Regions from separate parts of the Halothiobacillus diazotrophicus genome, predicted to be linked through region 3. Evidence: predicted binding sites of a transcription regulator. Region 3 holds the regulator's gene; each other region holds the start of a gene.
The links. The regulator sigma-54, encoded in region 3, starts transcription at its own class of promoters, with help from an activator protein. The targets are predictions, from matches to a motif close to TGGCANGNTNCNTGCTT.
Positions count from the first base shown of each region.

Region 1: a site for sigma-54 is predicted at 3,132-3,148, ahead of glnA (glutamate--ammonia ligase). Genes of this name have one in related genera too.
Region 2: a site for sigma-54 is predicted at 3,807-3,823, ahead of nifH (nitrogenase iron protein). Genes of this name have one in related genera too.
Region 4: a site for sigma-54 is predicted at 3,173-3,189, ahead of cynS (cyanase). Genes of this name have one in related genera too.

Region 1 is NZ_CP016027.1:1,779,109-1,784,819, reverse strand. It holds gene A9404_RS07840 (TolC family protein) at 1-472, opposite strand, end outside; gene A9404_RS07835 (response regulator) at 704-1,492, shown strand; gene A9404_RS07830 (ATP-binding protein) at 1,492-2,892, shown strand; gene glnA (glutamate--ammonia ligase) at 3,259-4,668, shown strand; gene A9404_RS07820 (DUF3817 domain-containing protein) at 4,792-5,148, shown strand; gene A9404_RS07815 (GNAT family N-acetyltransferase) at 5,322-5,711, shown strand, end outside.
Region 2 is NZ_CP016027.1:353,885-359,595, forward strand. It holds gene nifK (nitrogenase molybdenum-iron protein subunit beta) at 1-1,256, opposite strand, end outside; gene nifD (nitrogenase molybdenum-iron protein alpha chain) at 1,326-2,777, opposite strand; gene nifH (nitrogenase iron protein) at 2,851-3,726, opposite strand; gene A9404_RS01630 (response regulator) at 4,260-4,634, shown strand; gene A9404_RS01635 (NAD(+)--dinitrogen-reductase ADP-D-ribosyltransferase) at 4,736-5,524, shown strand; gene draG (ADP-ribosyl-[dinitrogen reductase] hydrolase) at 5,617-5,711, shown strand, end outside.
Region 3 is NZ_CP016027.1:243,821-249,531, forward strand. It holds gene rapZ (RNase adapter RapZ) at 1-296, opposite strand, end outside; gene A9404_RS01095 (hypothetical protein) at 385-1,263, opposite strand; gene A9404_RS01100 (PTS sugar transporter subunit IIA) at 1,303-1,785, opposite strand; gene hpf (ribosome hibernation-promoting factor, HPF/YfiA family) at 1,952-2,242, opposite strand; gene A9404_RS01110 (RNA polymerase factor sigma-54) at 2,261-3,769, opposite strand; gene lptB (LPS export ABC transporter ATP-binding protein) at 3,977-4,711, opposite strand; gene lptA (lipopolysaccharide transport periplasmic protein LptA) at 4,726-5,337, opposite strand; gene lptC (LPS export ABC transporter periplasmic protein LptC) at 5,334-5,711, opposite strand, start outside.
Region 4 is NZ_CP016027.1:2,531,577-2,537,287, forward strand. It holds gene A9404_RS11295 (methyltransferase family protein) at 1-176, shown strand, start outside; gene A9404_RS11300 (hypothetical protein) at 221-955, shown strand; gene A9404_RS11305 (CinA family protein) at 1,035-1,649, shown strand; gene A9404_RS11310 (REP-associated tyrosine transposase) at 1,933-2,460, shown strand; gene cynS (cyanase) at 2,662-3,105, opposite strand; gene A9404_RS11320 (OsmC family protein) at 3,578-4,141, shown strand; gene A9404_RS11325 (acyl-CoA dehydrogenase family protein) at 4,196-5,338, shown strand; gene A9404_RS11330 (FAD-dependent oxidoreductase) at 5,421-5,711, shown strand, end outside.

The sequences.
Region 1 (5,711 bases), 1.4 Mb from region 3:
CGAGCAGTTCCAGGCGGGTGGCCGCTTCGCGACTTTTCGCGTTCAGTGCGGCCTGTTCGCTCAGACGCTGCCAGGCACCGGTCTGGTCGAAGCGACGAAGGGGCAGTCGCATGTCCAGCTGCATTTCCCCTTCACCGCGGTTCGTCATCGGACGGTCGTCGCGATAGAGACCATCGATCACCGGCGCGCCGGCCAGCCAGCCGTTGGCCCGTGACCGTTCCGCTCGGACACGGGCCAGATCCGCCTCCGTGACGAGGTTCATGTCCAGACGTCGCTCTGCCCGTGCGAGAATCCCCTGCCAGTCGGATGCCGTTGCGGGCGGCATGGCAGTCTGGGCATTCAGCGGTGCCAGATTTTCTGCCTGAACGGGCACTGCTGCGGCGCCCAGGAGCCCGAGCAGGATCGCGGCAAGTATGGGTTTGTAGGCGCGCAGGCGGGGCAAGGCGGTGGGGGAGGGCATGATTCTCGTCATCGGCGGTTCCTGCGGTTCGTCTTTATGTCGGGCGGATCAAGGCCACCGTCGTGGTGGCGGTTTTGAGCCTGGATGCGTCTGCGCTCGGCCATTCTGACATCGAGAATAGCCGCTGGGTCGTGCCGGGTTATTGCAAGCATGTTTCATTGTGTTACAGGCGTGTCCTGGTGATTGACGCCCGACTTCGGCTTGGTGACACTGCCTGAACGTTCCCCATTGATGGCGACACCCATGACGATGGCCGAGGCCTCAGAACCCACAACCCAGATCGATAGCCCGGTAATCCTGGTCGTGGACGACGATCCCGGGATTCAGACGCTGCTCAGCCGCTATCTGCGCGAGCAGGGCTTCGCGGTGGTGATCGCCGGCGACAGCCGCGCGTTCGATGCCGTGATGGCTTCCGGTCAGTCCATCGACCTGATTGTGCTGGACATCATGCTCCCGGGGGAGGATGGCCTGTCGATCGCCCGCCGTCTCGACCCGATGAATCGGCCGCCCCTGATCATCCTTTCCGCGCGCGGCGAGGACGTGGATCGGATCGTCGGTTTGGAGATCGGCGCAGACGACTATCTGCCCAAACCGTTCAATCCGCGCGAACTGATCGCCCGAATCCGAGCGGTACTCCGTCGGGGCGGACCGGCGATCGATCCATCCGCCAAGTCGCCCCCCCGGGCGGACAACCGGCAGTACGTGGGCGATTTCTCGATCGATGCGCCCATGCATCAGGCCTTTCTGCACGACAAGTTGCTGGATCTGACCCGGGGGGAATGGCAATTGCTGGCATTTTTCCTGGAGCGACCGAATCGGGTGATCAGCCGCGATCAGATCATGGATCATCTCAAGGGCTATGAGCGCTCCGCGTTCGACCGCAGCATCGATGTGCGCGTGACGCGTCTGCGGCGGAAGATCGAGGAAAACCCGACCGACCCCCGCTACCTGGTCACCATCTGGGGCGAAGGGTACCTGTTCGTGCCCGCCGGGCGTATGCCGCGCGTGTCCGATCAGATGGAGGAAGGCTGATGCGCCGGCGACCCGACGGGCAGGGCTGGAGCATGTTTTCCAGCACAGCACTCGCGCTGATCGGTTCCATCAGCGTGATTCTGGTGTTCGCGCTGGCGGCGGTCACCTGGTTCGTCATGGTGCCGATGGCGAAACGGTCGGCAGACGATCTGGCCGCCCTGATCATCCTGTCCGCCCAGACCTGGGTCGAACTGCCGCATAACGTCCAGCCGCTACTGGCGGCCGAACTCAAGTCCCAGCACGGCATCTCCATCGAGGAAATCCCCAAGTTGAATCGCCTGCACAGCGCCCATCTGCCCTATGTGCGCTTCCTGCACGACGCCGTGGTGCAACGATTCCATCAGTGCCCAGCCGGCACGATCGACCCGCAAACCGGGGAGTGCATCTATATCGGCGAATTGCCCCGCGGTGCGGGCTACTGGCTGGAATTGCCCATCGCCGACGACGTGCTCAAGTTCGAGTTTTCCCGCGAGCGCGTGGGCTACAAGATTCCGTTCACGCTCGCCATCATTCTCGTTTCCGGCATCCTGATCACCCTGATCGTGGGGTTGTGGCTGACGCGTCGTCTCACGCGTCCCGTCAGTCAGTTGGCCGAACAGGTCAGTCGGGGATTGCCCGATGCGCCGTTGCCCCTTACGGGGCCGAAGGAAACGCGGGTGCTGATCGATGCAGTGAACCGGCGTACCGCCGAGGTCAAGCAGCTGCTGGAGAGTCGGACCATCCTCCTGGCAGGGATTTCTCATGACCTGCGCACGCCGCTGACGCGCCTGAGCCTCAGTCTGGCGCTGGCCCAGGATAGCCTCGAACCAGAGCTGCACGATCAGATGCAGGACGACATCGGTCGGATGAATCGCCTGATCGCCGAGGTCCTGCTGATCGCCCGGGGTGTCAACCAGGCGTCCACGGAGCGCGTCGACCTGAAGCCCTGGTTGGAAAATCTGGCCGACAGCGCCCGACAGCGGGGTATCCTGCTTCAGCTGATGCTGCCGAGACAGGCGCCCCAGGCCGATATCGCGCCGATGGCCTTGCAGCGAATTCTCGACAATCTGATCGATAACGCGCATCGCTATGGGGCGCCACCCGTGGTACTGCGTCTGGTGGTTCAGACGGACGCACTCGTTTTGTGCGTCGAGGACCAGGGCGAGGGATTGACCGAAGCGGAAATCGAGCAGCTGATGGCGCCGTTCGCGCGCAAGGACGCGGCCCGCGGTGGCGACTCCGGCTATGGTTTGGGGTTGAGCCTGGCGAGTGCGCTGGCCGAATCGCAGCACTGGCGCCTGGTTCTCTATCCGGTCGGGAAGCATCCCGAACCGGCACCGCTGCGCCGTCCCAAGGGTCTGGTTGCCTGCCTGATCCTGCCGCTGGATGTGGTGACGCGGACGGTGCTGTCATCTGGTTGAACCAGGCCGACCTGGCTCGGTGCCGCAGCCTTGACGGGTCGGTGCGCGGCGCTTTTTTGGGGCGCGAAGACGGCCTTGTGCGCCAAATCGGTGCATTTTGAGGGGCATTTTGGATGACCCCATCATTCGATGAACCAAAATGCGGAAATTCTCCGTCATTCGGTTGTCAGGGTAACCGCCTAAAAACAGGGCGGTTTTGGCCGCGCGGCTTGATGCCGCGCCCTGTTGGGTGTTTTTTTCGGCACGATTCGTGCTTTTATTGCGTATTGTGCGATTTGGTTCGATGATGCGCGGCAGGCAGTCTGTACTGCGTCCGCCGTCATCTGTGACTGCCCCGTTTTGATAAAAAAGTCCCTGGAGGAATTCATGTCCGTTAGTCATGCGATGAAAATGATGGAAGAGAATGGAGTCAAGTTCGTTGACTTCCGTTTCACCGATACTCGTGGCAAGCAGCAGCACGTCACCTACCCCGCCAGCCGCGTGGACGAAGACAGTTTCGAGGCCGGCATCATGTTCGACGGTTCTTCCATTTCCGGCTGGAAAGGGATCAACGCCTCCGACATGATCCTGATGCCCGATGCCAGCACGGCACTGATGGACCCCTTCTCCGAAGAACCCACCATGATCCTGGTCTGTGACGTCATCGAGCCGGACACCATGCAGGGCTACACCCGTGACCCGCGTTCCGTCGCCAAGCGCGCCGAAGCCTACATCCAGGCTTCCGGTCTGGCCGACGTCGCCTACTTCGGTCCGGAAAATGAATTCTTCGTCTTCGACGACATCCGTTGGGGCACGGACATGTCCGGCTCGTTCGTCAAGATCGACTCCAAGGAAGCGGCCTGGAATGCCGGCGCCGAGTACGAGGAAGGCAACATGGGTCACCGTCCGACCGTCAAGGGCGGCTACTTCCCGGTTCCTCCCGTCGACTCGCTGCACGACCTGCGTCAGACCATGTGCCTCGTCCTCGAAGACATGGGCATGACCGTTGAAGTCCACCACCACGAAGTCGCGACAGCCGGTCAGTGCGAAATCGGCGTGGCGTTCAACACCCTGGTGAAGAAGGCGGACGAAGTCCAGACCCTGAAGTACGTGATTCACAACGTGGCGCACAGCTACGGCAAGACCGCGACCTTCATGCCGAAGCCGATGTACGGCGACAACGGTTCTGGCATGCACGTGCACCAGTCCATGGGCAAGGATGGCAAGAACCTGTTCTCCGGCGACGGCTACGCCGGTCTGTCCGAAATGGCGATCTACTACATCGGCGGCATCATCAAGCACGCCCGTGCCCTGAACGCGTTCTGCAACGCGTCCACCAACAGCTACAAGCGTCTGGTCCCGCATTTCGAAGCGCCGGTCAAGCTGGCCTACTCCGCCCGTAACCGTTCCGCCTCGATCCGTATTCCCTTCGTGTCCAACCCGAAGGCGCGCCGCATCGAGCTGCGTTTCCCGGATTCCACGGCCAACCCGTACCTGGCGTTCTCCGCCATGCTGATGGCCGGTATCGACGGTATCCAGAACAAGATCCATCCGGGCGAAGCGGCCAGCAAGAACCTCTACGATCTGCCGCCGGAAGAAGAGAAGAACATTCCGGAAGTGGCGTTCTCCCTGGATCAGGCTCTGGACGCTCTGGACGCCGACCGCGAGTTCCTCAAGCGCGGCGACGTGTTCAGCGACGACCTGATCGATGCCTACCTGGAGCTGAAGCGTGGTGAAGTCCAGCGTCTGCGCCAGCTGCCGCACCCGGTCGAATACGAGCTGTACTACAGCATCTAATCGCCACCGCAGGATATGACATCAGAAACCCCCGGCTTGCCGGGGGTTTTGTCTTGTGCGTGACCGCCCGATTGATTCCATGGATTTCTGCCGGAAATTGCATTCTGATTCTGGAGCATCAACATGTCCCTTGAACAAAATCCTTTGCCTGTCGTGGCCTCAGGTCGAGTGCAGGGGCGCCGATCGCCACGGTTGTTACGACATTTGAGCAGGATGGCGCTTGTCGAAGGCAGCTCACTGATCGCTCTGATCCTGATCGCCGTACCGCTCAAGCACCTGGCCGGATTGCCTTTGGCCGTCGAGATCGTTGGCCCCATTCATGGCTTGCTGTTTCTCTGGATGCTGGGCACCCTTCTGTCGACGATCGTGGCGGGGCAGATGACTCCGGCCAGGGGCGGGTTGGTCTTTCTGGCTGCACTGATTCCGTTTGGCGGTTTGTGGTCGCATCGGATGATCGATCGGGAAGTCGCCAGGCATTGATTCGGGCGCACGGCGTAAAGATTACCGTGCGCCATGGTTTCGTTCAGACTTTCGTCATGGTCGTGTGTCACGATCGACCGAACTCCGTTGCCCCTGACCGCTTGAACAGTCAAGTGGGCGGCTCTTCTCCAAGATTCCGCCCGAGCTTGCGACGACCGCCAAAGAGATAGCCCATGCCGATGCCGATCCTGGAAAGTACGCGCCTCGTCCTGAGACCCTTTCATGTCGCAGATGCGCCGCGGGTGCAGCAATTGGCGGGGCTTCGGCAAGTCGCCGAAACCACGAGCCATATTCCCCACCCGTATCCCGATGGTGCGGCCGTCGATTGGATTGCGGGTCATGAACCGGCTTTCCAGGCCGGCCAGGCCCTCACCCTCGCCATGACGGATGGCCATACGGGCCGGTTGATGGGTGCGGTGAGCCTGATCGATATTCGTCCCGCCCATCGTCGCGCGGCGTTGGGCTATTGGGTGGGCGTCGATTTCTGGGGGCGGGGATTTTGCACCGAGGCCGTTCAGGCCTTGATGGCGTATGCCGAGGCCGAATGGCAGATCACCCGTTTC
Region 2 (5,711 bases), 110 kb from region 3:
CCGAACGGCGAGGAATCGAACAGGGCCTGAACCTTGGCCGCCCATTCCTTGTTGCCGTTGGTGGCCAGGACGTGGGTGGGCTCGGCGCCGAGTTCCAGCAGGAAGCCGGCGAGGCCGAGGCACATGTCCGGATCGCCGTACAGCGCGAACTTCTTGCCGTGCAGGTGCGCGGTGGAGTCGGCGATGGCATCCACGAGGCGGCCGCGTTCCTTCTCCAGTTCAACCGGGATTTCCTTGCCGCTGATCTTGGACAGTGCCATCAGCAGCGCGTCGGTGCCGTTGACGCCGATCGGGCTGTTCAGCGCGACGACTTCCTGGCCGTGTTCGCCGATGAAGGGCAGGGTCTTCTCGGTGCAGTATTCCTGCAGGGAGATGGTGCCGGCGGCGTTCAGCGCATCGGCGGTGGCTTCCAGCGTGGTGCCGCCGTCGTACATGCGGAATTCGCCGTCCGTCGGGGTGTCGAACACGTCGCTGGTGTCGGCCAGGATGGTGTATTCGATGCCCATCGCGTCCATGATGCGCTTGATCTCGCGGGTGTTGCCGACGGTGTAGCCGTCGAAGCCGCCGATCACGTTGACCTTGCCGTTCGGGGTGCGCTTGAGCGCTTCGGTGGTGCCGGCCTTGCCGTCCCAGAAGTGCTGCAGTACGCCCTTGAGCGCATTGTCGTAGCCGGTGATGTGGCTGCCGACGAAGGCCGGGGTGTGGGCGAAGGGCACGTCGTATTCCGCCGGTACGCTGCCCTTTTCCTTCGCGGTCTTGATGAAGGCGTTCAGGTCGTCGCCGATCACTTCCGCCATGCAGGTCGTGGAGACCGCGATCATCTTCGGCTGGTACATGTTGTAGGTGTTGGCCAGGCCGTCGACCATGTTGTTCAGGCCGCCGAATACCGCCGCATCCTCGGTCATGGAGGAGGAGACGCAGGAGCTGGGCTCCTTGAAGTGGCGGGACAGGTGGCTGCGGTAGTAGGCCACGCAACCCTGTGATCCATGCACGAAGGGCATGGTGCTCTCGAAGCCAACAGCCGCGAACACAGCGCCCAGGGGCTGGCAGGCCTTGGCCGGATTCACCGTCAGGGCTTCGCGAGCGAAGTTCTTTTCACGGTATTCCCAGGTCTTGGTCCAGTCCTTGACCTGAACGAGACGCTCGTCGGACTCCGCGAATTCAAATTGTTCTTTCTTGTTCTTGAGCATCTCGACGTATTCCGGCTCCCGGAACAGTTCGAAGTGGTCAAGGACCTTTTCTGCATTCTGACTCATGGCTACATTCCTCTTTGATAAAGGGGCGGCAGCTTCCGCCCAAACCGTGGCGGGGCTGCCGCCGTTTACCTATTTCCAAGGTGTCTTGGTCAATTTCCAGACCGGGTTGTTGATGGCCATGTCCATGTCACGGGCGAAGATCGCGAAACCGTCGTAGCCGTGATAGGGGCCGGAATAGTCCCAGGAGTGCATCTGACGGAAGGGCACGCCCATCTTCTGGAACACGTACTTTTCCTTGATGCCGGAACCGACGAGGTCGGGCTGGACGGCTTCGACGAACTTCTCGAATTCGTATCCGTTCACGTCGTCGTAGATCAGCGTGCTGTCTTTGACGTAGTGCGTGGTGCGCTGATAGTCGTCGTTGTGGCCGAATTCGTAGCCGGTGCCGACCACTTCCATGCCGAGGTCCTCATACGCGCCGATGACGTGACGCGGGCGCAGGCCGCCGACGTACAGCATGACGGTCTTGCCTTCCAGGCGCGGGCGATAACGTGCGATCACGTCGTCCACGAGCTTGCGGTACTTGGCGATGACCCGCTCGGCGCCTTCCTTGATCTTGTCGTCGAAATGGCTGGCGATTTCGCGCAGGGACGCTTCGATCTTGCTCGGGCCGAAGAAGTTGTATTCCACCCAGGGAATCCCGAACTTCTCTTCCATGTGGCGGCTGATGTAGTTCATCGAGCGGTAGCAGTGCAGGATGTTCAGCTTGGCCTTGGGGGTGTTCTCCAGTTCCGCGATGCTGCCGTCGCCGGACCACTGGGCGATGACGCGCAGGCCCATTTCCTCGAGCAGGATGCGGGAAGACCAGGCATCGCCACCGATGTTGTAGTCACCGATGATGGCCACGTCGTAGGGCGTGGTCTCGAAATCCGGATGCTTGTCGTCGGACTTGTCGAAGACGTAGTCGCGGATGGTGTCGTTGGCGATGTGGTGACCCAGGGACTGGGAAACGCCACGGAAGCCTTCGCAACGCACCGGAACGATGGTCTTGCCGCCGAATTCCTTGGATTTCTTCTTGGAAACGGCTTCGATGTCGTCACCGATCAGGCCGATCGGGCACTCGGACTGGACCGTGATGCCATGGTTGAGCGGGAACAGTTCCTCGATCTCGTCCATGATCTTTTCCAGCTTCTTGTCGCCACCGAACACGATGTCCTTTTCCTGGAAATCGGAGGTGAACTGCATCGTGCCGAAGGTATCCACACCGGTGGTTCCGATGTAGTAGTTGCGGCGGGATGCCCAGGAGTACTGGCCACAGCCGACCGGGCCGTGACTGATGTGGATCATGTCCTTGATCGGACCCCAGACCACACCCTTGGAGCCGGCATAGGCACAGCCGCGGATGGTCATGACGCCCGGAATGGACTTGATGTTGGATTTGACGCCACAGTCCGGCTTACCTTCTTCGAAGGTGTTCAGATGCTTGGCGCGCCGTTTTGCCGTTTTTTCGGGATAAACCTTGAGGACTTCCTCGATCAGTTCCCGGTTGCGGACTTTTGCCTCTTCAGCGGTCAGACTCATGTTGACCTCCTCAAATTTTTCCTGAATTTCGTGGGGTGGACGCCCCTTCCGGAGAAGGCGCGTCCGGCCGGCATTACATGCCTGCGGCCTTGCCGATCAGACTTTCGTCTTCTTTCTTCATGATCCCGAACTCCATCAGCATGTCTTCGAGTTCGTCCATGGTGATCGGGGTGGGGATGGTGCCGCCGCCCGCGTTGGCGTGGATCTTGTTTGCCAGCGTGCGGTACTCTTCGGCCTGCTTGGACTCAGGTGCATATTCCAGAACGGTCATGCGACGCAGTTCAGCGTGCTGAACGATGTTGTCGCGCGGAACGAAGTGGATCAGTTTGGTGCTGAGCTTTGCAGCCAGCGCTTCGGCGAGTTCCAGTTCCTTGTCGGTCTGGCGCTCGTTGCACACCAGTCCGCCCAGACGCACGCCGCCGGAGTTGGCGTACTTCAGGATGCCCTTGGAGATGTTGTTGGCCGCGTACATGGCCATCATTTCGCCGGACATGACGATGTAGATTTCCTGAGCCTTGTTCTCACGGATCGGCATGGCGAAACCGCCGCAGACCACGTCGCCCAGTACGTCGTAGGACACGTAGTCCACGCCGTCGTAGGCGCCGTTTTCTTCCAGGAAGTTGATGGAGGTGATCACGCCGCGACCGGCACAGCCGACCCCCGGCTCCGGACCGCCGGACTCAACGCAACGGATGTCGCGATAGCCGATCTTCATGACATCTTCGATTTCCAGATCCTCGACGCTGCCGGCTTCAGCAGCCAGGGAGAGGACGGTGTCCTGAGCCTTGGAGTGCAGGATCAGGCGGGTGGAGTCGGCTTTCGGGTCGCAGCCGACGATGAGGATTTTCTGGCCCATTTCGGCCAGGGCTGCCAGGGTGTTCTGAGAAGTGGTGGACTTACCGATGCCACCCTTGCCGTAAAAGGCGATTTGACGCAAACCTTCAGTCATTTCCGTATCTCCTAAACAAGATATTGATGGTCCCAAGTGGGTGCCGCTCGTGCGGGCCGTTGCTTCCGCAGTTATCGTCAATGCAAAGGGTGTGCCATGCGCTCAAAACCGGTTTAACTAACTGTAAATAAAGAAATTAAATTGATTGTAGCGCTCGGGCGAGCACATGTTTGAAAGCTGACAAACCCCATCCGTTTGTCAGGAAAGGAACGGAGAAATCGACGCACCCCACCGGGGTTTTTCCGGCGGGTTCCGGTCATGAATGCCGAATCAGGGATGCGGCACTTCCGGTCGTCGCACCGGCTAATGGCTGATTTTTCAGGCGATTGTCGAACTTCATACACGCGGGTTGTAAACCGGACCGTTGCAGCCGTTTTCCGCCCGCGCATAACCTGAATCGGATGGCATAAAAGATGCTTCCCTACCTAATTGAACCGGGTGCGTGTGGCGGTCCATCGTGACCGGGCCGTTCGCGGTCGGGATGCCCGAACGATGCGTTCGGCAGATGGCCCTACTGATACAGGAGCTGGCGTATGCAAATCGGTGTTGATTGCAATCTTGCGGTGGGAAATCGGCGCATCTTCGTGGTGGCTGAGGATGAAATCGCGCGCATGGCCGTGCAGTTCATGCTGCACGACGAGTATGAAACGCATGAGTTCGGCTCGCTGGACGTCGCGGCGGAAAAAGCCCGCGACTGGCCGCCCGATCTGATGATCGTGGGTGCCGAGTTGCTGGCCGATGATGAGGCGCTGACGACCCGATTCCCGCAGGCGCGCCTGCTCAAGTTGATGGAAGGCGATGCAGCGGGTGATGCGGCGGGTGATGGGGGTGGTGAGATTGCCTGCCTGTACAAGCCGTTGCGTCTGGAATCGGTGCGGTCGGCTGTGGCGAACGAGTTCAAGGCGTGACGCGAGGCGTTCCCGGAAATACACCCCGAAGCAAAGCGGCCAAAAGGCCGCCAACAACGCCCTCGGCCGTGACAAAGCCGGCCGGAGGGCAGGTTGCGAATATGGGCAGCAATCTCGTCGGTTTGCCGACCGGATTGCTGATGGGCGCGGATTTCAATGCCTTTCCGCTGCCCCTGCATATCGCCGGGACGCGGGCGGCGCATGCGGCGCTGTTCGAGGAACTGGATTCCCCGCAGGGGCGCTCGATGGATGAAGCTGCGACGGGCATTCGTTTCCAGCAGTACATGGAGATGCAGTTTCCGGCGGCGACCCAGCGGCCGGGCGATGCGTCCCGGCGTTTCCGGGCGCAGTACCTGCGGTTGCTGCATGGCTGGGGCTACGACAGCAATTCGCCGGAGGGCGCGGTACTGAAGGCCTGGGTAGAGAGTCGCTTCGGCATCCCGGCGACCTTTCACCGCGCCGTGATCGGGCGCTTCGGCAGCCCGGCGTGGCTGCAATACATGGAGGACAAGAGCTCCTCCCGGTTCGACAACAATGCGATCCGTCTGCAACTGGACCTTTTGTTCGAATTCGCACAATGGTTCCTGCGACGGTTCGGTACGCCGGGGCAGCGTCATATCACGCTGTACCGGGGCACCAACGATTTTGCGGAGCATCCGGTGATCTCGCGTCAGGATGCGCGGCATGGGGTGATCCGCCTGAACAATCTCGTGTCGTTCACGCGGGAGCGGGACATCGCGGACGAGTTCGGCGACATCATTCTCGAGGTGCAGGTGCCGTTGGTGAAGGTGCTGTTTTTCAATGGCCTGATTCCCTGCCATCCCTTGAAGGGCGAGGCGGAATATCTGGTGATCGGAGGGGACTATGCGGTACGCATGGATTACTACTGATACGAATCGATCATTGGCCGATCCTTTATGGAGGCACGGTCATGGCCGGGCTGCTTCGGTCAGTCGTCCGTTTTGCACGGACGGAGGCGATCATGAACGCTAATGCGCCGGTGCGTACGTCGGCCGATGAGCTGAAATCCCGCGCCCTCGGCGCCTATTGGGGATTGGCCGTCGGCGATGCGCTCGG
Region 3 (5,711 bases):
AGGAAGAGACTCTGTATCTTCAGGTTTTCATAGGTTTTCCGAAGACTCTGGATTCGTGCCGGCAGGGCATTCAGTGCGGCTTCAGGCGAGCGTGCATCGATACTGATGGCGATCCCGCGCGCATTGATCTCGCCCTGCCTGAAGAGCAACAGGAGATTGTCCAGCAGTTCGGGGGGCAAGTTGTCGATGCAGTAGAAACCTGCATCCTCCAGGGCTGCCAGGGCAATAGATTTCCCGGAGCCCGATTGTCCGGTGACAATCAGTACGGTTTCGGGGATGGCGAGCATGTGTTGCATTGGCGCTAGTGTATCTGTATCCGGACCCGGTGCCGACTATTACGTCGACATTGTGCCGGATAGCGGGATCTGACCACCAGCGCGCCGCTCATTTTTCCGGGTAGGGGTGCCACTGGGCGGCATACGGCTGGCCCAGCAGGCGCTCACCGGTCGTCGATCGTTCCAGATTATGTTGACGGACCACGGTTTCGACGAAGACGGCGATGTTTCGACCCGGAGCCACGGGTAATCGGAACAATGGGAGCTCTTCACCGCAAATGCTCACCTTGCTCCGTTCGCCATGAAGCCGGGACTCGGCGCGCATCGACCGATGGTCCGCCGCATACAACTCGATGATCAGGCGGAGGTTTTTTCGCTTTTTCAGGGCGTTGTCGCCAAACAGGGCGCGGACATCGATGATCCCGAGGCCGCGGACTTCCAGATGGTCGCGGATGGTTTCCGGGCAGCTTCCCTCGATGCCCTGATTGCCGCGCACGAAGCACGGCGCGTCGTCCGCGATCAGACGGTGGCCGCGGGAAAGCAGTTCCAGGGCCAATTCGCTCTTGCCGATACCCGATTCCCCCGTGATCAGTACACCTGATCCGGCAACCTCCATGAAGACGCCATGCTGCCAATGTTGCGTGGCGCTCTGCCGATGGGTCCTGAGCCATTCGGAGATTTCGTCCACGGTCATCGTGCAGTGGAGGATGTTGGCGGCCGTACGGGCTTGCGTGGCAACCCAGGTCGGAACCTCCTCGGGGGTGATGTCGCAGAGAATCCAGATTTCGGCATAGGTCGGAACCGGATCATTACGCTCGCTCAGGGCGCGCCGTAACGGTGCGTCGATCAGGGCGATCGGTTTCGGATCGAGGGGGTTCAGGCGATCGAAGGCGGACTCTGGGTCGAAGAGACGGCGATAGACCGGGTCCCGGGTATCCGTCGGGTGTTTGGCGTCCAGAGGCTGAATGACGGGGACGGCGCGGTGCATCGGGTGGCTCAATGCGGATATCGCGACAGGAACCGACGCTTATTCGGCATCGGCGGCTGGCGGATCGTGCAGCCATTCGATGAGCAGGTTGCGCACGCGCTCGGGGCTTTGCGCCTGCATGATGGCGTCACGGTCATCCGGGCTGGACAGGTGCTCTGCCAGGGAGCCCAATACCATCAGGTGTGCTTCGGGGCATTCTTCCGGGACGATGAACCCGATAATCAGATTGACCGGCTCGTTGTCCGACGCACCGAAATCGATCCCTTCGGTCAGGCGGATCAGCGCGCCGCGCGGACGCAGCGTTTCGCTATCCCGGCCATGGGGAATCGCGATGCCATGGCCGATTGCGGTACAACCCAGCCGTTCGCGTTCGATCAGGATTTCGTAGATGTGGGTCGCGCTTTGGCCGCCCAGTTGGTCATCGGCCAGCAGGCCGGCGAGAACTTCGAGAACCCGTTTGCGGCTTTGATAGACCTCATCGATCAGAATGTGCTGCAAGGGGAACAGTTCAGCGATGTTCATGAAGCACCTGTTCGCAGGTTGGAATGCTGTGGGTGAGCGGGACGGGACCGGTAAAAATCGAGCAAGAGGATACTCCAAAAAGTCAGTCGGGGCACGCAAGTGAATGCGATACCCCGATTAATTGGCTCATGGTTGTGCGTTTATCGAGCGTAAGATCGTGTCTCGATCAGCGGTGCTCGGTCATTTTTTCCTTGTGCTTGACGATCTGGCGGTCCAGCTTGTCGACCATGGCGTCCACGGAGGCGTACATGTCCTCGGAGGATGCGTCGGCGTGGACATCGTTGCCGCTCATGTGCAGTGTGGCTTCTGCTTTCTGGATCTTCTTTTCCACCGTCAGAATGACATGAACGTTGATCACCTTGTCGAAATGTCGCTTGAGCCGCTCGAACTTGTTTTCCACATGGTCCCTGAGCGCATCGGTGATGTCGACATGATGTCCGGTGATTTCAATTTGCATGGTGAGCTCCTTTAGGCCTTAGATCAGGCGCTTTCGGTCGGTGGACGAGGCGATGCCCATCGCCTCGCGGTACTTGGCAATCGTGCGCCGAGCGACATCGATGCCTTGTTCGGTAAGCAGGTCGGCGATCTTGGCGTCCGACAAGGGCTTGCGGGGGTTTTCCTCATTCACCAGCTTCTTGATCATGGCGCGAATGGCCGTGGCCGAACATTCGCCGCCGTCGCTGGTGCCGACATGACTGGAGAAGAAGTACTTGAATTCGAAGGTGCCGCGCGGGGTCAGCATGAACTTCTGGGTGGTGACCCGACTGACCGTCGACTCGTGGAGGGAGAGTTCGTCGGCGATTTCCCGGAGGACGAGGGGCTTCATCGCCACTTCGCCCTGTTCGAGAAATTCTGTCTGATGGGCGACGATGGCCCGGGCCACGTTGAGCAGGGTTTCATTCCGGCTGCGCAGACTCTTGATGAACCAGCGCGCTTCCTGCAGATGGCTGCGGATGTAGCTGGCGTCCTCACCGCGCGAGCTGCGGTTGATCATGCGGGCATAGGTCTGGTTGACCCGAAGTTTCGGCGCGATTTCCGGGTTCAGGTCCACATGCCAGGCATTGTTCCGGAAACTGACCAGCACGTCCGGAATCAGGTAATCCGCTGCGACGGAACCGACACTGGATCCCGGTCGGGGATCGAGGCCCTGCAGAATCATCAGGGCGCCTTCAAGCGCGGTCTGATCCACGCCGAGGGCCCGTTGTGCCTGTTGGTACTCGCGCTGGGCAATGGTTTCGATGAGGTTCTGTTCGCAGATCCGCATGGCGACGTCGCGATAGGGCAGATCTTTCGGTTTGTGCTGCAGCTGCAGGCAGAGGCATTCGTTGAGATCTCGGGCGCCTACGCCAATCGGGTCGAGAGACTGGATGAGATGTAGGACGGTCGTGATGTCCTCGATCTGGAGGTTCGGCCAATCTTCGATCAGCATGGCGTGAATTTCTTCCAGGCTGTCCGCGAGGTACCCCATGTTGTCGATCGACTCGATCAGGGCGGCGGCGATGGCCGTATCGCGCTGCGTCAGATGGGTCAGGTGGATCTGACTCAGCAGATGATCCCGGAGGCTTTCGACGCCGCTGGAGGTCGTCGCGTAGGGATCGAATTCGTCGTGATTGTTTTCCGGCGCGCTGAATGAGGTGCTGCCGTCGGATTCGTAGTAGTCCTCCCACTGCGAATCCACGGTGAACGGATCCTCCGGCGTGGTTTCGTCCGTGCCCGAGAGCAGGGCTTCGCCGGCAAGCGCATTGGGGTCTTCCTGATAGTCCGAATCGACCGTCTCGCTGCCCTCGGCCAGTTCGGACGAGGGACCCTCGCCTTCAGAGAAGTCGTCAGTGTCGGCAATTTCCAGCAGCGGGTTGGTTTCGACTGCCTGCTGAATCTCCAGTGCGAGTTCCAGTGTGGAGAGCTGCAGCAATCGAATCGACTGCTGCAATTGCGGCGTCATCGAGAGGCTTTGCCCCAGGCGAAGTTCCAGGCCGGCTTTCATGACTGGGCGAGCCCGGCGTGATCTTGGGGCAAATGAATCTTGTCTGATGTTCCGTCGGCATCAGAGGTGGCTGGGTAGGGGATTGTCGATCGCAGGATTATGAACATGTGAGTTAGTTTAACTGAAAAACACGGTCCGCCAATATGGGATTGCATCTGCGCCAACGCATCGAATTGTCCCCGAGTGAATCGCCGCGAGCGGGCGTGATCAGAGGGTGAAATGCTGTCCGAGATACACCGCACGGACTTGCTCGTTGGCGAGAATCGCCTGGGGCGTGCCTTCGGCCAGGATCTGCCCATCGGAAACGATATAGGCACGCTCGCAGACGCCGAGGGTCTCGCGGACGTTGTGATCCGTGATCAAAACGGCGATGCCGCGCTCGCTCAGATGCGTGACGATCCGCTGGATGTCGATGACGGATATCGGGTCGACGCCAGCGAACGGTTCGTCCAGCAGAATGACGCTGGGGTTAGCGGCCAGTGCCCGAGCAATTTCAACCCGCCGACGTTCGCCCCCGGAAAGGGCCTGCCCGAGATTGCGACGGATGGAGCGGATATGCAGTTCGCCCAGCAGGCTTTCCAGTGTCGTCTGTCGTTGAACTGGGCTGAGATCGCGCCTCAGCTCTAGCACGCCCATGATGTTCTGCTCGACGGTGAGCTTGCGGAACACCGATGCCTCCTGCGGGAGGTAGCCGAGTCCCAGGTGGGCTCTTTCGTCCACCGGCAGCAGGGTGATGTCCTGCCCGTTCAACCAGATCTGCCCCTGATCGGCGGCAACGAGGCCGACGATCATGTAGAAACTGGTCGTCTTGCCGGCGCCGTTCGGCCCGAGAAGGCCGACGACTTCCCCCGCCTGCACTTCCAGCGAGACGCCTTGGACGACGGCACGCGCGCCGTAGTGCTTGACGAGGGACTCCACGAACAATACGGGTGGCTGCTTCATGTTCTGGTCTTGCATTACGGTTTGACGGATTGCGTCGAGGTATTTCCGGATGGTGTGTCATCCGTGGATGACGGGTTTTCCTTCTTGTTCCGCGGCTGGATGGTGACATGCACGCGGCCACCGTTATCGGGGCCTCCGGCCTGAACGACTTCATCCTTCATGTTGTAGGTGATGCGCTGGGCGGCGAGACGATCGCCCTGACGGTTCAGTTGGGCATTTCCGGTCAGGACGATTTTCTGTTCGGTCGCCAGGTAGGTGGCGTGGGTGGCGGAACCCTTCACCAGCTGGTTTTTTTCATCCAGTTCCTGAAAGGTGGCGGGCTTCCCGTCCAGTTCGGCGCGAACCAGTTGACCGTTCTTGACGTACAGCGTGGCCTTGTCGCCGGTGGCATGCAGGCTACCCTGATCGATGACGACCTGACCGGTATAGACGCTGGTGCCATTCTTGTAGTCGGTGATTTTTTCGTTGGCCGACACCTCGATCGGCTTGCTCCGGTCGGCCTTGGCGGCAAACGCGTTCGGGCTTGCCAGTGCCAGGGCTGCCAGCGTCAGGGCGATCAGCGACGTCCCCGTTCGTGATGTCGGGTACTCCTGCAGTGCGGGCGTGTGGAATGGGTTCTGTATCATGGCTGCGCTCCGAGGGCGGTCTGGTCCTGGGAAGAAGGGGAATCGTCTGGTTGACGTGTCGCGGGGGTTGGTGTCTGTACTGTTGCGGCGGGACGATAGCTGTCCTGAACTTGGGACTGTTCGAGTCGCTGTTCCCGGTAGTTCAGACGGAAGCTTGTGGCGTCGCTGGACCAGACCGGGTTGCCCTGGTCATCGAGTTCCGCGAACCGGCTCTTGTCGTCACTGCGTGCGGTGTCCGTTCTGGGCGAGATGTCGAGCGTCTCGCTGCGGAAACGGAGTGGACCCTGCCGATTGTACGCGGCGCGTTGCCCGATTACCCCGCCGCTCAAGCGGATGTCGGTCAGCGCCTCGTCGGCCGTGCCGATCGGTGCGGC
Region 4 (5,711 bases), 620 kb from region 3:
GGCTGCTCGTGCCGCCGCTATTCGTGGTGGTGGTGACCTTCTTGCAGATTCTGCCGGAGGAACGGGCACTGGCGACGCTGTTTGGTGGGCCGTATGGCGATTACCGCCATCGAGTCCACCGTTGGTTCGGTCGTTCGCGATACGGTGGGGCGACGGTATGTGCTCGGGATGAGTGATTTTTCGCTCTGTCTGTTTTTATGTGTTTCGGGAGGGTTTGATCATGTCGATTGATTTGCTTGCTTCCAGTATCTTGACTGCCAGCGCGGCTATTGCGATCGCGGTAGTCTCGGTCGGATTCGGTCAGACGATGTCTGTGCGGCTCCGAATTGCCGCTGGCCTGGTTCTGTGGTTCGTGTTCGTTGTGGGGATGGCCGCTACGGGAATACTCTCCTATCCGAGCGGGCTAGGGACGCCTGGTCTCGGTGTAGCCGTCGTACTGCCGATCGTGGTGCTTGTCGTGTTGGTGTTACGCAGTCCCGACGGGCGTTTGGCTTTGCAGTCGGTGCCGCTAGAACTGATCGTGGCCTTGCATGCGATCCGCGTGCTCGGCGTGCTGTTCCTCATCTTGTATACGGCGGGACGGTTGCCCGCGCCTTTTGCCCCGCTGGCCGGTTGGGGGGATGTGCTGACGGGCCTGGCGGCCGTGCCGCTGGCCTGGTGGCTGCATCATCAAGCAGGGCGTTCGGGGCGCACAGCCCTGTGGATCTGGAATACTTTCGGATCGCTCGATCTGGTGTTGGCAGTCGGTCTTGGTGCCGTGTCGACACCGGGCCCCACGCAACTGATTTTCGTCGAACCTGGCACGGCCCTCATGACCAGCCTGCCCTGGCTTCTGATTCCGGCATTCCTGGTGCCGCTTCTGGCGGCGATACACTTGGCGATATTCTATCGCCTGGCAACGCACCGGTATCCTGATGGCGTGAATACCCATTCAGCGGTGCGCCCATGTGCATGATTGGCGATTCGATCGTTGAGCGGCACGACAAAAGACGAGCCTCCGTTCCCATGGAACCTGTAAAGCGAGACATATCGGTATGGTTGACGAATCTTCTCCTCCAAAGCCGCTGGATCGTGCGGCAATGCTTGCCCTGTCCGAACGCCTGGGCCATGCGTTGCAGGATGCGGGGCGGACGTTGTGCGTCGCCGAATCCTGCACTGGCGGCGGGTTGGCCGAGGCGATCACGGCGATTGCGGGTAGTTCCGCCTGGTTCGAATGTGGCTGGGTGACGTACACCAATGCCGCGAAGATGCGCCTGCTGGGTGTGCCCTCGGCGGTGTTCGCGGAACACGGGGCGGTGAGTGGCCCGTGCGTGGCCGCGATGTCGGCCGGGGCGCTGGAACGGGCCGAGGCGGATTATGCGGTGGCCATCAGCGGTATTGCCGGGCCGGGGGGCGGGAGCACCGAGAAGCCGGTGGGGACGGTCTGGATTGCCTGGCGGTTTCGGGGGCAGGCTGCAGTGGCCTCATCCGCTTCCCGCGTGGGCGAGGCAGGGACAGATCGGCGGCCGGGGCCGTCGTTCATGTCGGTGAAGTTCCATTTTTCCGGCGATCGGCTGGCCGTGCGCGATCAGGCGGTGGTCATGGCGATGCAGGGGGTGCTCAATCACCTGGAAACCGGGGGCTGGTTCGACGGTGCCGCCGCGGATTGAGGCGGGGGCTTGGGCGGGGCATTGGTTGTTGGGGTGCGCGTTGCTTACCCCAACCTACGGGCTGTGCTTCGTTTCTCCAACCTACGGTGCTCCGGGGGAGGCATGGTTTGTTGGGATTGTTGGGGTGCGCTTCGCTTACCCCAACCTACGGCGTGGTCTGGCTGATGGTGCGGCCTTTTGCCGTATGGTGTTTGTAGGTTGGGGTAAGCAACGCGCACCCCAACACGTTTTCGTCTCCGGCTCGTGCCGGGTTTTCCCGAAGGATTGAATGAGGATTGCGAGGATGCAATACCGGCGCGCCCGCCTGGCAGGCGGCACTTATTTCTTCACCGTGAATCTGGCGGATCGGCGTCGGCGATTGTTGGTCGAGCATGTGGATGTGTTGCGCGAGGTGGTGAATACCGTGATGCACAGGCATCCGTTTGAGATCGATGCCTTCGTGGTCATGCCCGATCACCTGCATGCGATTTGGACGCTGCCATCAGGCGACGCGGATTACGCATCCCGGTGGATGCTCATCAAGGCGGCTTTTTCCAAAAACGTGCCTAAAGGCGAAACCATCTCCGCGAGCCGGAGTGCCAAAGGCGAGCGGGGTATCTGGCAACGTCGGTATTGGGAGCATGCGATTCGGAACGACGACGATTTTGCACGGCATGTGGATTACATCCATTACAACCCGGTGAAGCATGGGTATGTGGATCTGCCGGAGGTTTGGCCGTATTCCAGCATCCATCGATATGTTTCGGCGGGCGTGGTTCCGCGCGGGTGGGGTGGGGCCGTGGGTATCGAGGGTGTCTTTGGGGAACGGTGATTCCGACCGATGTTTGCGTTGGGTGGAGTTTGGCCCAATCTACGGAGAAATCATGGAATTGTTGGGATTGTTGGGGTGCGCTGCGCTTACCCCAACCTACATGGATAGCGGGATTGTATGAAAAAAACCTCCGACGGATTCGGAGGTTTTTTGTTTGCGGCGCCCGTGTTGGTTGAAGCAGGCTGCCCCTTTCGGAACGACTTACCAGGACTTGTAAGGCAGGAATTTGCCGTTCATGGTGACGACAACGCGGTCGCCGGCCGGATTTTCTTCCTTGTCGATATGCATGCTGAAGTCGATGGCGCTCATGATGCCGTCGCCGAACTTCTCGTGGATGAGGGTTTTCATGGTCGGGCCATACACGCCGATGACTTCGTAGAAGCGGTAGATCAGCGGGTCGGTCGGGATCACCTTGTCCCAGGTCTTGGTGGGGCAGGCCATCAGGGCGGCGAGGGCGTCGGCCGGCAGTTCGAGCAGGGTGACGAGTTTCTTGGCCGGCTCTTCCTTCAGGCTGTTCATGCCGAGGCAGGCGGAGACGGCGAATACGGGGGAGAGGCCGATGCCGCTGGCAATGGCTTCCCAGCTCAGGGACAGGGCTTCCTTCTTTTCCAGGATCAGGGCGGTCAGGGCTTCTTTGGTCATCATGGCGTGCGTTCTCCGGGTCTTCTTGGGGTAGGTGTACAGCACCAAGGTGGTGCCTCGTCTGTTTCTCTTTCAAAAACCTTGCCAATCGGTGCAATGCCGGAATATTGCGGATAGCGACGATTTGACCGGACCCTTGTTGCACTGCGGTTGTGCGGCAGAAATTGGCTCCGGAAGCGATCCGGAAGTGCTGAATTTTCATGGATGCCGGGGGGCGATGACTGCCCGGGAATTGGGCGAGTCGGGCGATTTTCCCGGAGGCGAGCGGGCAGATTGTCCGGTCGACCGGACAATGTCCGATCAATTGTTAACAATGTGGCGACTTCGGCCTGGGATGGCGGGATCATGGGCGATCAAAAATGGCGTAAAAACGCCTGAAATGGCGCTGTGGCGTACTTCGGTGTGATCTGGCACGGACGATGCAATGGGGTATTCGTCCGATAAACCCTTTGATCACTTTGACCGGAGAAGTCTCATGTCTACCGAATTCCAAGAGCCCGTTGCCCCCGCCTGCGTTCGCCAAGCCCTGCGTGAAATCGACAAGCAGGGTCTGGCCGCCCTCGGCGAAAAAGGTCGTGCCAATCCCAATAACGTCGTGACCCTGAAAGCCAAGACCGTTTGCGAAGGCCAGTTCCGCAACCTCACTTATATCCGCAGCCTCGATCCGGTGATCGTCGACGAGCCGCCGCATCTGCTGGGCGAAGACACCGCACCGAACCCCTCCGAAGCGTTGCTGGCCGCCTTGGGCGCCTGCCTCGCCGTGGGCGTGCATGCCAACGCCACCGCACAGGGGATCAAGCTGACCAAGCTCGAATTGCATCTGGAAGGCGACATCAACGTTACGGCCGTCTGGGGTACCGGCGATCTGGACGAGAACAAGCCACTGGGCTTCACCGCGATCCGCGTGAAGTTCGACATGGAAACCCTCGAGCCGATGACCGACGAAGCCAAGGACGCGCTGCTGCAGCATGCGAAGAAGTGGTCGCCGGTGGCCAACACGATGACCCGTCCCGTCGCGCTGGATTGCGATCTGCTGTAACCCGCTTTCGGTCGCCGGGCGATCGCTGTTTTTTTGAGGAAGCACATCATGAACATGGTTGATTCGATCACCGCACCCGCGCCGACGACCGCTCCGGTCGCTGGACAGGGCAGCGCGCCCGATTTCGATGCCATTCGTGCGGTGGTGCGGGAGACGCTGGCGCCGCTGACCCTGAAGATCGACGAGGGCTATTACCCGGCCGAAGTGCTGCGGGCCCTGGGTGCGGCCGGTACGTTCCGGCAGCATCTGCCGTCGCAGAACGGGCGCGGTACGGTCGATATCCAGGCAGCGCTGACGGCCATGGATATCGTTTCCCAGGAGTGCATGTCCACCGGATTCATGGTGTGGGCGCAGGATGTGGCCTGTTGGTACATCGAGATGTCCGGCAACGAATACCTCAAGGAAACGCTGTTGCCCAAGCTGGCTTCCGGCGAGGCATTGGGCGGCACGGCGCTGTCCAATCCCATGAAATATCTGGCCGGGATCGAGCCCTTGCTGATCTCGGCCGAGGAAACCGAGGATGCCTTCATCCTGAACGGCACGCTGCCCTGGGTTTCCAATCTCGGGGTCGACCACTGGTTTGGCTCCATCTTCAAGGTGGGCGGGGAAAACCCGCGCGACGTGATGGCGATGGTCAACACGAGCTGGCCGGGCATGGAGCTGAAGCAGCTCGCCAAGTTCTGCGGCATGGAGGGCACCGGGACTTACGCACTGTCGTTCGACAATGTGCGCGTGCCCAAGAGCCATGTGCTCGGCGATCCGTTGCTGCCCTACCTGAAGAAGATCAAGGCCGGCTTCGTGCTGCTGCAGACCGGCATGGCGACGGGGGTGATCGAGGGCTGCATCAATCTGTGCGAAGCGGTCGAACCCCGTTTCGCCCACGTGAACTGCTATCTCGACGACCGTCCGGACGAATTGCGCGAGGAACTCGAGGATGCCCGCGAGCTGATCGAAGCCCTGGCAGGAGACGTGTTCAACACGGACAAGGACTTCATGCGCAGCGTGCTCGAGGCACGGCTGCTCGGCTCGGAGCTGTCATTGCGCGCGGCGAACGCGGCGATGCTGCACACGGGCGCCAGCGGCTACCTGCACGACGCCCCGGCACAACGCAAGCTGCGCGAGGCCTACTTCGTCGCCATCGTGACGCCGGCCATCAAGCACCTGCGCAAGGAGCTGGATGTGTTGGCCGCCGCCTGACATTACAACGACCAACCTTGGTGGAAACCCTCCCGAGCCCTTCGCGGATTCGGGACCGAACCGGGGAGAGACTGGAGCCATCATGACGACGAATACGGATGCCGAAAAACCGCGCTGGATCTGCACGGTCTGCGGCTGGATCTACGACGAGAAGGAGGGAGACCCGGACAGCGGTATCGCGCCCGGCACCCGCTTCGAGGATATTCCGGACGATTGGTCCTGCCCGTTGTGCGGCGTGACCAAGGCCGATTTCATTACCCTGGACGAATATGCCGCCCAGCGCGCCGCCAGTGCCCCGACCGCGCGGCCGCGCCGGGCCAAAGGGCAGGTGGGCGGATCGGATGCCGTGGTGATCGTGGGTAGCGGCGTGGCC